3 regions of the Pseudomonas sp. SDO55104_S430 genome follow, and region 1 is predicted to be linked to each of the others. Evidence: predicted binding sites of a transcription regulator. Region 1 holds the regulator's gene; each other region holds the start of a gene.

The links. Region 1 encodes FliA, which starts transcription of late flagellar genes. Its sites were predicted from a motif close to CTAAAGTTTNNNNNNNNNNNGCCGNTAA; they were not measured.
Region 2: ACW9JE_RS27935 (chemotaxis protein CheW) is a predicted target of FliA. The motif match lies at 2,030-2,057, and genes of this name have one in related genera.
Region 3: motA (flagellar motor stator protein MotA) is a predicted target of FliA. The motif match lies at 1,508-1,535, and genes of this name have one in related genera.

The regions. Positions count from the first base shown of each region.
Region 1 is NZ_JBSVXG010000104.1:3,250-6,525, reverse strand. Features, by position in the region: gene ACW9JE_RS18210 (protein phosphatase CheZ) at 1-638, opposite strand, end outside; gene ACW9JE_RS18205 (chemotaxis response regulator CheY) at 658-1,029, opposite strand; gene fliA (RNA polymerase sigma factor FliA) at 1,195-1,935, opposite strand; gene fleN (flagellar synthesis regulator FleN) at 1,932-2,762, opposite strand; gene flhF (flagellar biosynthesis protein FlhF) at 2,879-3,276, opposite strand, start outside.
Region 2 is NZ_JBSVXG010000296.1:774-4,049, forward strand. Features, by position in the region: gene ACW9JE_RS27920 (YkgJ family cysteine cluster protein) at 1-40, opposite strand, end outside; gene ACW9JE_RS27925 (hypothetical protein) at 123-449, opposite strand; gene ACW9JE_RS27930 (GNAT family N-acetyltransferase) at 576-1,034, opposite strand; gene ACW9JE_RS27935 (chemotaxis protein CheW) at 1,062-1,964, opposite strand; gene norR (nitric oxide reductase transcriptional regulator NorR) at 2,220-3,276, opposite strand, start outside.
Region 3 is NZ_JBSVXG010000135.1:12,317-15,592, reverse strand. Features, by position in the region: gene motB (flagellar motor protein MotB) at 1-584, opposite strand, end outside; gene motA (flagellar motor stator protein MotA) at 588-1,439, opposite strand; gene ACW9JE_RS20870 (HDOD domain-containing protein) at 1,606-3,144, shown strand; gene rhdA (thiosulfate sulfurtransferase) at 3,189-3,276, shown strand, end outside.

The DNA.
Region 1 (3,276 bases):
ATACCCGCAAAGCGGTCTACCTGGCTGGCCATGAGCACGAGCTTGAGCAGGTTGCTTTCTACTTCGGTGACCAGTTGAGTCACACGTTTGATCACCTGGCCCGTGAGGTCCTGGTAATCCTGAGCCAGCAGAATGTCGTTGAGATTGCTCGACACCGTGCGGCCGTCTTCGCTGCTGCGCGCCAGGAAAGCGTCGACGCGCCGCGCCAGCTCGCGGAACTCTTCAGCCCCGACTTCGCGGCGCATGAAACGTCCCCAGTCCGTGCTCAGCACCTGGGCCTCTTCGCTCAGGCGGTTGACCACGGGCGTGGCGTTTTCAACAAGGTCCATGGTGCGATTGGCCGCGGCTTCGGTCAGCTTGACCACATACCCCAGACGCTCGGTGGCGTCGGTGATCTGCGACACTTCCTCGGCCTGCGGCATGTGCGGGTCGATCTGGAAATTGACGATCGCGCTGTGCAGCTCGCGGGTGAGCTTGCCCACTTCCTGATACAGGCCGCGGTCACGGGTCTGATTGAGCTCATGGATCAATTGCACAGCATCGCCGAATCGGCCTTTTTCAAGGCTCGCGACCAGTTCGACGGCGTGTTTTTTCAGGGTCGATTCAAAATCGCCCTGCGAAGATTCGTTATGTCCCATAGCTTCCCCGTGACGCCGATCAACCGATGCGTTCGAAAATCTTCTCGATTTTTTCTTTCAGCGCCTGAGCGGTGAAGGGTTTGACGACATAGCCGTTAACGCCGGCCTGGGCGGCTTCGATGATCTGCTCGCGCTTGGCTTCGGCAGTCACCATCAGTACCGGCAGGTGCTTGAGTTTTTCATCGGCGCGCACGTGGCGCAGCAGATCGATACCGGTCATGCCGGGCATGTTCCAGTCAGTCACCAGAAAGTCGATGCTCCCGCTGTTGAGGACCGGAATGGCGGTAGTGCCATCGTCGGCCTCGACCGTGTTGGTGAACCCAAGGTCACGCAACAGGTTTTTAATGATCCGCCGCATCGTTGAGAAGTCATCAACGATGAGGATTTTCATGTTCTTGTCCAATTCGACCTCCAAGCAGACTTAAACGCGCCCAGCACCTGGACGCGCCATTTCAATCAATCTGGCAAACACTCGATGACTGTCGGGGATACAACGGATCGAGACCGGCGAGGTTCATCACCCCACCAGCCAACTCGCAGTGCCCCCACACTGCCTTCAGCGCGCTCGCCACTCTCCTAAACGCCCCCGCAAACGGGCCGCGCACTGGCTGTGTAACTGGCTGACCCGAGACTCGCTGACTCCCAGGACTTCTCCGATTTCCTTGAGATTCAACTCTTCGTCGTAGTACAGCGCCAACACCAGTCGCTCACGCTCCGGCAAATTGGCAATCGCATCCGCCAGCGCCGCCTGGAAGCGTTCATCTTCCAGATCGCGTGACGGCTCGAGATGAGCACTGGCGCCATCCTCGTGCAGCCCTTCGTGTTCGCCGTCCTGCAACAGGTCGTCGAAACTGAATAAACGGCTACCCAGGGTGTCGTTCAGAATTGCGTAGTAATCATCGAGACTCAACTGGAGTTCGGCAGCAACCTCGTGATCTTTAGCGTCACGTCCGGTTTTAGCTTCAATCGCGCGAATGGCATCGCTGACCATCCGGGTATTGCGATGGACCGAACGTGGTGCCCAGTCCCCTTTGCGTACCTCGTCGAGCATGGCCCCGCGGATGCGGATGCCGGCGTAGGTTTCGAAACTCGCGCCCTTGCTGGCGTCGTATTTGGTCGAAACTTCAAGCAGGCCGATCATGCCGGCCTGGATCAGGTCTTCGACCTGCACACTGGCCGGCAAACGCGCCAGCAAGTGGTAGGCAATGCGTTTGACCAGTGGCGCGTAACGCTCGATCAGCTCGTACTGCGCGTCACGCGCCGACTTTTTGTAAAGGTTGTAGCCGCTGGCTGTCATAGCACGGGTCCTGCCGTTTGTTGCACGAGGCGCTCGACGAAAAACTCCAGATGGCCACGTGGGTTCGCAGGCAGCGGCCAGGTATCGACCTTCTGCGCGATGGCCTTGAACGCCAGCGAACACTTGGAACGCGGGAAAGCTTCGTAGACCGCGCGCTGCTTCTGCACGGCCTTGCGCACGCTTTCGTCGTACGGCACGGCGCCGACGTATTGCAGGGCGACGTCGAGGAAACGGTCGGTCACCTTGGTCAGCTTGGCGAACAGGTTGCGCCCTTCCTGCGGGCTCTGGGCCATGTTGGCCAGCACGCGGAAACGGTTCATGCCGTAGTCGCGGTTAAGCAGCTTGATCAGGGCGTAGGCGTCGGTGATGGAGGTCGGCTCGTCGCAGACCACCAGCAACACTTCCTGTGCGGCGCGCACAAAACTGACTACCGAGTCACCGATACCCGCAGCGGTGTCGATCACCAGCACATCGAGGTTGTCGCCGATGTCGCTGAAAGCCTGGATCAGGCCGGCGTGTTGGGCCGGGCTCAGATGGACCATGCTCTGGGTCCCGGACGCAGCCGGAACGATGCGGATGCCGCCAGGCCCCTGCAACAGGACGTCGCGCAGCTCGCAGCGGCCTTCGATCACGTCGGCCAGGGTACGTTTGGGGGTCAGGCCCAGCAGAACGTCGACGTTCGCCAGCCCCAGGTCGGCGTCGAGCAACATGACACGACGGCCAAGCTCTGCCAAAGCCAGGGACAAGTTCACTGACACGTTAGTTTTCCCGACGCCACCTTTGCCGCCGGTCACCGCGATCACCTGTACGGGATGCATGCTGCCCATGTTATTTCTTTACCTTGTCTTGCATAGACGGAGGCCACATTACTGGCTGCGCGTTCACAACCGGAACAATGCGTGGCAGACCATCGATGTAGGTACAAAAACTATTCATTTTTACCTCAGCCTACCTGCTTGGTCGGGCTGTGGTAGATATCAGCGAACATGTCGGCCATGGCTTCTTCGCTGGGCTCTTCCTGCATTTGCACGCTGACGGCGCGACTGACCAGTTGATGACGGCGCGGCAGATGCAAATCATCCGGAATCCGCGGGCCATCGGTCAGGTAGGCCACCGGCAATTCATGGCTGATGGCAAGGCTCAACACCTCGCCCAGACTGGCGGTTTCATCCAGTTTAGTCAGGATGCAGCCCGCCAGCCCGCAGCGCTTGTAACTGTGGTAGGCAGCCGTTAGAACCTGCTTCTGGCTGGTGGTTGCCAGAACCAGATAATTTTTCGACCGAATGCCGCGTCCGGCCAGGCTTTCAAGCTGCATGCGCAGCGCTGGATCGCTGGCCTGAA
Region 2 (3,276 bases), on a different contig from region 1:
AGCATTTGCCACAGCCTACGCAGGAAAACGTTGTATTCATCGAGCGCACAGTCGCATCCAAAGACATGAAGCGGCGACAGAAAACCGCCGCAAAAGCCCTGTCGAAGCAAGTTATGCGCCACTCACTGGGCCTTGGCGGTCGGGCGGATGGAGTCCCACTCGGTCACGTAGGCGGTTTTGCTCTGCTTGTTGTAAAGGCACAGCTCGGTGCCCTGGGCGCCTTTCATGTGCTTTTGCGGGTACTGGCCCTGCAGCAGAACGGCGGTGTAGCCGACGCGATCATCGAACTGCGCCGCGTTGCCGACCGGCTTCGCGTTCTTCAGGCCGCTGGCCTTGGTGCAACTGGCGAGCACAGTTTTGTCATAGGCAGCCCAGGCGTCGGGGCTGGAGGCCTGGGCCTGGGTGGCGAGGGCGGTGAGGCAGAGCAAAGTCAGGGTGACAGCTTTCATCGATCAGCATCCTTGGAAGGTCATGGCCAAGGTTGGAGTATGCCGGTCGGCAAAAGTGCGGTGCACCCTGCGCAGGAGCTAGAGTTGTGAACTCATATTTGTGGCGAGGGGCATTTGGGCGGTGAATCAGTCCGGAACCAATTCCCGACGCACCTCACACATCCCGACGCTTTCATACAACCGACGCGCCCGCAGGTTGTCTTCCAGCACCTTCAAATCCACAAACCCCTCACGCCGCTGTCGGAATTCACCGAACGCGTGCAGCAGCAACCCACGCCCCAGCCCCTGTCGCCGAGTCCGCGGATGCACCACCAGATCCTTGATGTAGGCACTGGTCCAGCACTGGCAAACGGCGACCACACCCCCGTCATCCTGCGCGACAAAACACAGCGTGGGATCGTATTCGGGATCGCTTTCAAACCGCTGCTGCCAAACCTCCAGCGCAGGCACGCGTCCACCGCCGTCCAGATAACCCAGCGCCATCAACTGATGCACATCGGCGGCGAGTTCGGGGCGGTAATGGGTCAATCGAATGTCGGTTGGCCAGTCGACGCCGGGCACGTCCTCGGTGAGGTCGCGCCGCATCAGCCAGCAATAGGCCCCGGCCAAGACTCAATGCCCTTGGGCGGCCACGGCCTTGGCCGCGGTGATCAGGCACTGGGTCAGTTCCGGCGAAGAGAACTTGGTCAGCACCGCGTTGGCCCCGGCCATCCGAGCCTTTTCGCTGTTCATCGCGCTGTCCAGCGAGGTGTGCAGCAACACGTAGAGGTGGGCGAAGTCCGGCGTCTCGCGCAGGGTGCGGGTGAAGGCGTAGCCGTCCATCTCGGACATTTCGATGTCGGAGACGATCAGGTTGATCTGCTGGGCGGTGCCTTGCAGGTCCAGCAGGCACTCGATGGCTTCCCTGGCGCTGCGCGCGGTATGGCATTGCAGGCCGAGGTTGCGCAGGGTGTGTACCGATTGCTGCAGGGCGACCTGGCTATCGTCGACTACGAGGATGCGAGCGGTGCCCAGTATTTCGGCATCTTCCATCGTGAGTTCGGTCGGCGCCATGTCGATCTCCACCGGCGCGATGCCGTGGATGACTTTCTCGATATCCAGCACCTGCACCAGCGTGCCGTCGACCGAGGCCACGCCGGTGATGTAGGCACGAGAACCACCGGAGCCGAAGGGCGGCGGGCGGATGTCGGTGGTCAGGCAGTGGACGATCTTGCTCACCGCCTGTACGTGCAGGCCCTGCTTGGAGCGACTGACGTCGGTGACAATCAGGCAGCCGCCGTTGGGATCTTCCAGCGGACGCTCGCCAATGGCGCGGCTGAGGTCGATCACCGACAGCGAGGCTCCGCGCAAGGTGGCGATGCCTTTTACATGAGGGTGCGACTCCGGCAGTTTGGTCAGCGGTGGGCAGGGGATGATTTCACTGACTTTGAGCAGGTTGATCGCCATCAACTTGCCGCTACGCAAGGTGAACAGCAAAAGCGAAAGTGAATCCGCGCGGCCTTTGGTGGAGGACATAAGTACCTTCTGTGGAAAAAGGTGACGGACGACCGTGAGGATCGCCAACAGCTATCGATGCCGGGTTATCGACTTGATGGGGGCAGGCTTTAGCGATATTCCCCGGTTGTGTGACCGGAGGCCATCCCTGTAGCAGCTGCCGAAGGCTGCGTCCGGCTGCGAAGCAGTCGTAAATCCTGTGCACACGGTACATCAGGTAAACAGAGGCGAGGACTGCGTCCTCGGACGCAGCCTTCGGCAGCTGCTACAGGGAAATCACTTCATCCCCAATCGCTTCGCCATCCGCCCGAGATTCGCCCGATCCAACCCCAGTTCCCGCGCCGCGCTCGCCCAATTGTTGTGATGCCGCTCCAGGCAAGCACCGATCAACTGACGCTGATAGTTCTCGGTAGCCTCGCGCAAATCCCCGGTCACCAGGGCAATCGCGGCTGCGGCCGGCTGCTCGGCAGCCACCTCCATCCCGCCATTGGGCAAATCCAGATCCGCTGCGCTCAAGCTCAGAATCTTCGGCCGCTCCTTGCAATTACCCAGCGCCTTCAACGCACTTCGCCCGATCAGGTGTTCCAGCTCCCGCACGTTCCCCGGCCAGTCATACGCCAACAGCGCCGCCTGGGCGTCGTTGTTCAGACGCAGGCTGTTGAGGCCCATGCGCGAGCGGTTCTGTTCCAGGAAATAGCCGCTGAGCAGCAGCACATCGCGACCACGATCACGCAGGGCCGGCACCATCAGCGGGTAAACACTGAGACGATGATAAAAGTCAGCACGATAGCGGCCGCTGCGCACTTCTTCGGCCAGATCACGGTTGGTCGCGGCGATCAATCGCACATCGACCTGGTGCTCCTTGTCCGAACCCAGGCGCTGCAACTGTCCGCTTTGCAGCACCCGCAACAACTTGGCCTGCACTGTCAGCGACAACTCGCCCACCTCATCGAGAAACAGCGTGCCGCCGTTGGCCAGTTCGAACTTGCCGCGCCGGTCGTTCAGCGCGCCGGTGAAGGCGCCGCGCACGTGACCGAACAATTCGCTTTCCACCAGGGTGTCGGGCAAAGCGGCGCAGTTGAGGCTGATGATCGGCTTGTCCGCCCGGGGCGAGGCGGCGTGGATGGCTTGGGCCACCAGTTCCTTGCCGACCCCGGTTTCCCCGGTGATCAGCACCGTCAGATCGCTGCCGCCCACCAGATTGATTTCTTCCACCAGACGCTTGTGCGCCTTGCTCTGGCCGATCATTTCACGGTTCTGCTGGCCGCTGGCCTGGCGGTAGACCTCGGCGCGCTGGTGTTCGTCCTCGACGCGATTGTTCAGACGCTCGATG
Region 3 (3,276 bases), on a different contig from region 1:
TTGTTCGGCACTGCCTTGATGGTGTCAGCCATGGCCAGCAGGATGTCTTCGAAATACGGCTTCAGACGTGCAGAGCCCGAGTCGAACATCGGCCGGTTCTCGGCGTCCACGATCTGGATGCGCAAACCGTCCGGGGTGATCTCGAACATGATCTGGTCTTTGAACTTCTGCAGCTGCGGGTTCTCTTCGACCTTGTTCTGCAATTCCTGCAGCAACAGTTCGAGACGCTCCTTCTCTACCATCTCGGCCATGCCTTCGACCTGCTCGGCGTCGACCGTGACCTTGTCCGGCTGCGGTTGGGACTTCACCTCGGGGTTAAGGGTGTTTTCCGGCGCCAGGGTCGGCGTACCGCCCAGATCGATGATGTAGGGCGTACCGCTTTCGGAGAAGCCGATCGGGTCTTTGAAGTAACCGGCGATGGCGATCTTCTGCTCCGGCGTTGCGGTGGACAGCAGCCACAACACCAGGAAGAACGCCATCATCGCCGTGGCGAAGTCGGCGAAGGCGATTTTCCAGGCGCCCCCGTGATGCCCGCCGGCGATGCGCTTGACGCGCTTGACGATAATCGGCTGGTTATTTTCCATGACTTAGCGACCGCGAACCGCTTGTTCCAGCTCCGCGAAGCTAGGACGGTGCGCCGGGTACAGAACCTTGCGCCCGAACTCCACGGCCAGCGATGGCGGCATGCCCGAAGCCGAGGCTACCAGCGAAGCCTTGATGGCTTCGTAGACGTTCAGTTCTTCCTTGGCGTCGTGGGCCAGGGAGTGGGCCAGCGGACCGAAGAAGCCGTAAGCGGCGAGAATACCGAAGAAGGTACCTACCAGCGCCGCACCTACGTGCAGGCCGATGGACGCCTGGTCGCCCTCGCCCAGGGAGGCCATGGTCACCACGATACCCAATACTGCCGCGACGATACCGAAGCCGGGCATACCGTCAGCGATACCGTTCACCGCGTGAGACGGGTGCTCGAGATCTTCCTTGAGGCTGTAGAGCTCCATGTCGAACAGGCCTTCGAGCTCATGGGGCGCCATGTTGCCGGAGGACATGATGCGCAGGTAATCGCAGACGAAAGCAGTCATGCGCTCGTCTTTCAGGACCGAAGGGTACTTGGCGAAGATCGGGCTCGCGGCGGCGTCTTCGATATCGCCCTCGATGGCCATCATGCCTTCGCGACGACTCTTGTTGAGGATCTCGTAGATCAGGCCCAGCACTTCAAGATAGAAGGCGTGACTGAAACGCGAACCGAACATGCTCAGGGACTTCTTGAGCACGTGCATGGTCATATAACCAGGGTTGGCCTGCAGGAACGCGCCGAGGGCCGCACCACCGATGATCATGACCTCGAAGGGTTGGATCAGGGCGGCGATTTTACCGTGGGAGAGCACGTATCCGCCGAGCACGCTCGCGAATACGACGATGATGCCGATTATTTTAGCCATAGGTTGGGGAGCACTTACTGAGTCGGGTTCAAGGTCATATTCGGAAGTTAATAAATCTCTTCTTCTACTTATCGGCAAAACTGCGCCAGACTAAAGGCAGTTCAGGCGAAAAGCCAATTTGACCCACTCCGGGCCCCGGGAATGCTGACGATGATCGCCTCCAGACATGGCTAACGAAACCAACGCTGCGACTCAAAAACCGACAACCCTCGAAGGCTGGGTCAAGCTTCTGGATGGCGTGCGACTACCGATTCCCCAGGCCAGTCACGACCGTGTCTGCCGGGCGATCCGCGACAGTCGCAGCTCGTTGCGCAACATTGCCGAACTGATGCAGGACAGTCCTGCCCTGGCACTGAGCATTTTTCGCGAAGCCAACCGGCACAACCACGGCAGCTTGAGCGAGCCTGCGGAAAACCTCGAAGTCGCGATCAGTCGCCTTGGTCTCAAGCGCACCGAGGAGCTGCTCGAGCGCCTGCCCGCCATCCCCCAGCACGAAATCCCCAAGGCCCTGCGCCAACTGCAGATGATCAGCCAGCACGCCACGCAGCAGGCCAACGGCTTTTTCGCCAGTCGCCTGGCGCGGCTGTGGCAGGACATCCACTGGGGCAGCCTGCTGTTTCTTTCGCCATTGTGGCCACTGGCGCTGACCCATCCACAGTTGCTCGAAGAGTGGGAGCTGCGGGTCATCCATAAGGGCGAGTCGGCACGCAAAGTCGAGAAGCAATTGTTTGGCGTGCGTCTGCTGAAAATCGGCCTGGCGATGGTGGACCTCTGGCGCCTGCCGATCTGGGTCCAGCAGGGTTACAAGCTGCTGCTGAGCGAGCAGCGGGAACTGGTGAAAGTGCTGCGCATCGCCCGCGACAGCGAACACCCGCTGCGCCAGCAGAATCGTCTCGACGACGACCCGACCCTGCGCACCTGGCTCAATCAGCCGGCCAACACGGTGCTGCTGGCCAACGGTCTGGCGCTCTCGGCGCAACAGGCCTGGGACAGCCCGCACAGCCAGCGCTGGCAGTACCTGACCAGCCTTTATCTGCAAATTTCGATGGACGAGGTGCAACAGCAGTTGCACCAACAGGCGGCCAACAGTGCGCGTCACCACGCCATGCCCGACCTGTGGCACCCCGCCGTTGCGCTGCTCTGGCCGTGGGGCACGAACCGTGTGCATGCCGGCCTGCTGCCGGCCCCGGCGCCTACCGCCGAAGACCTGGCCAAGTGGCGCAGCCAATGCGCCGAACTGCTGGTCGAGCCGAGCCGCTTCACCAATGCCATGCACCTGACCACCTCGGCCCGCGATGCCTTGATTGCCTGCGGCATGCGCCGGGTGATGATCCTGATGGCCGACCGCACCCACGCCAACCTGCGGGTCCACCAGACGGCCGGACTGCCAAAAGAAGCTGCCGGCCTGAATTTCGTGGTCAGCCAGAGCAACGTGCTGCAACGTTTGCTGGCGCAACAGGCGCAGGTGCGGATCACACCGGACAACAACGCGCAATTTTCCGCTCGCCTGCCCAACAGCCTGCGGGCGCAGTTCGGCGGTGAACATTTGCTGATTCGATCACTGGTCAACAATGGCCGGGTGATCATGATCGTCGTCGCCGATCAGGGTGGCGGGCCGTTTTCCGAGATCACCGTACAAGCCTTTGGCAAAACCGCGCAGTGCATCGAGAAGGCACTGCACAGCTTTAGTCAGCGCGGCAAATAAGCCTGCGTTACAATCCCCGTTTTTTTGTGCCCTGGAGACCTCACATGTCTGACTTCTCTGGCTTGCCGCTGGTCATCGAGCCGAGCGACTTGCTCCCTCGCCTCGAGGCCCGCGAGTTGATTCTGGTCGACC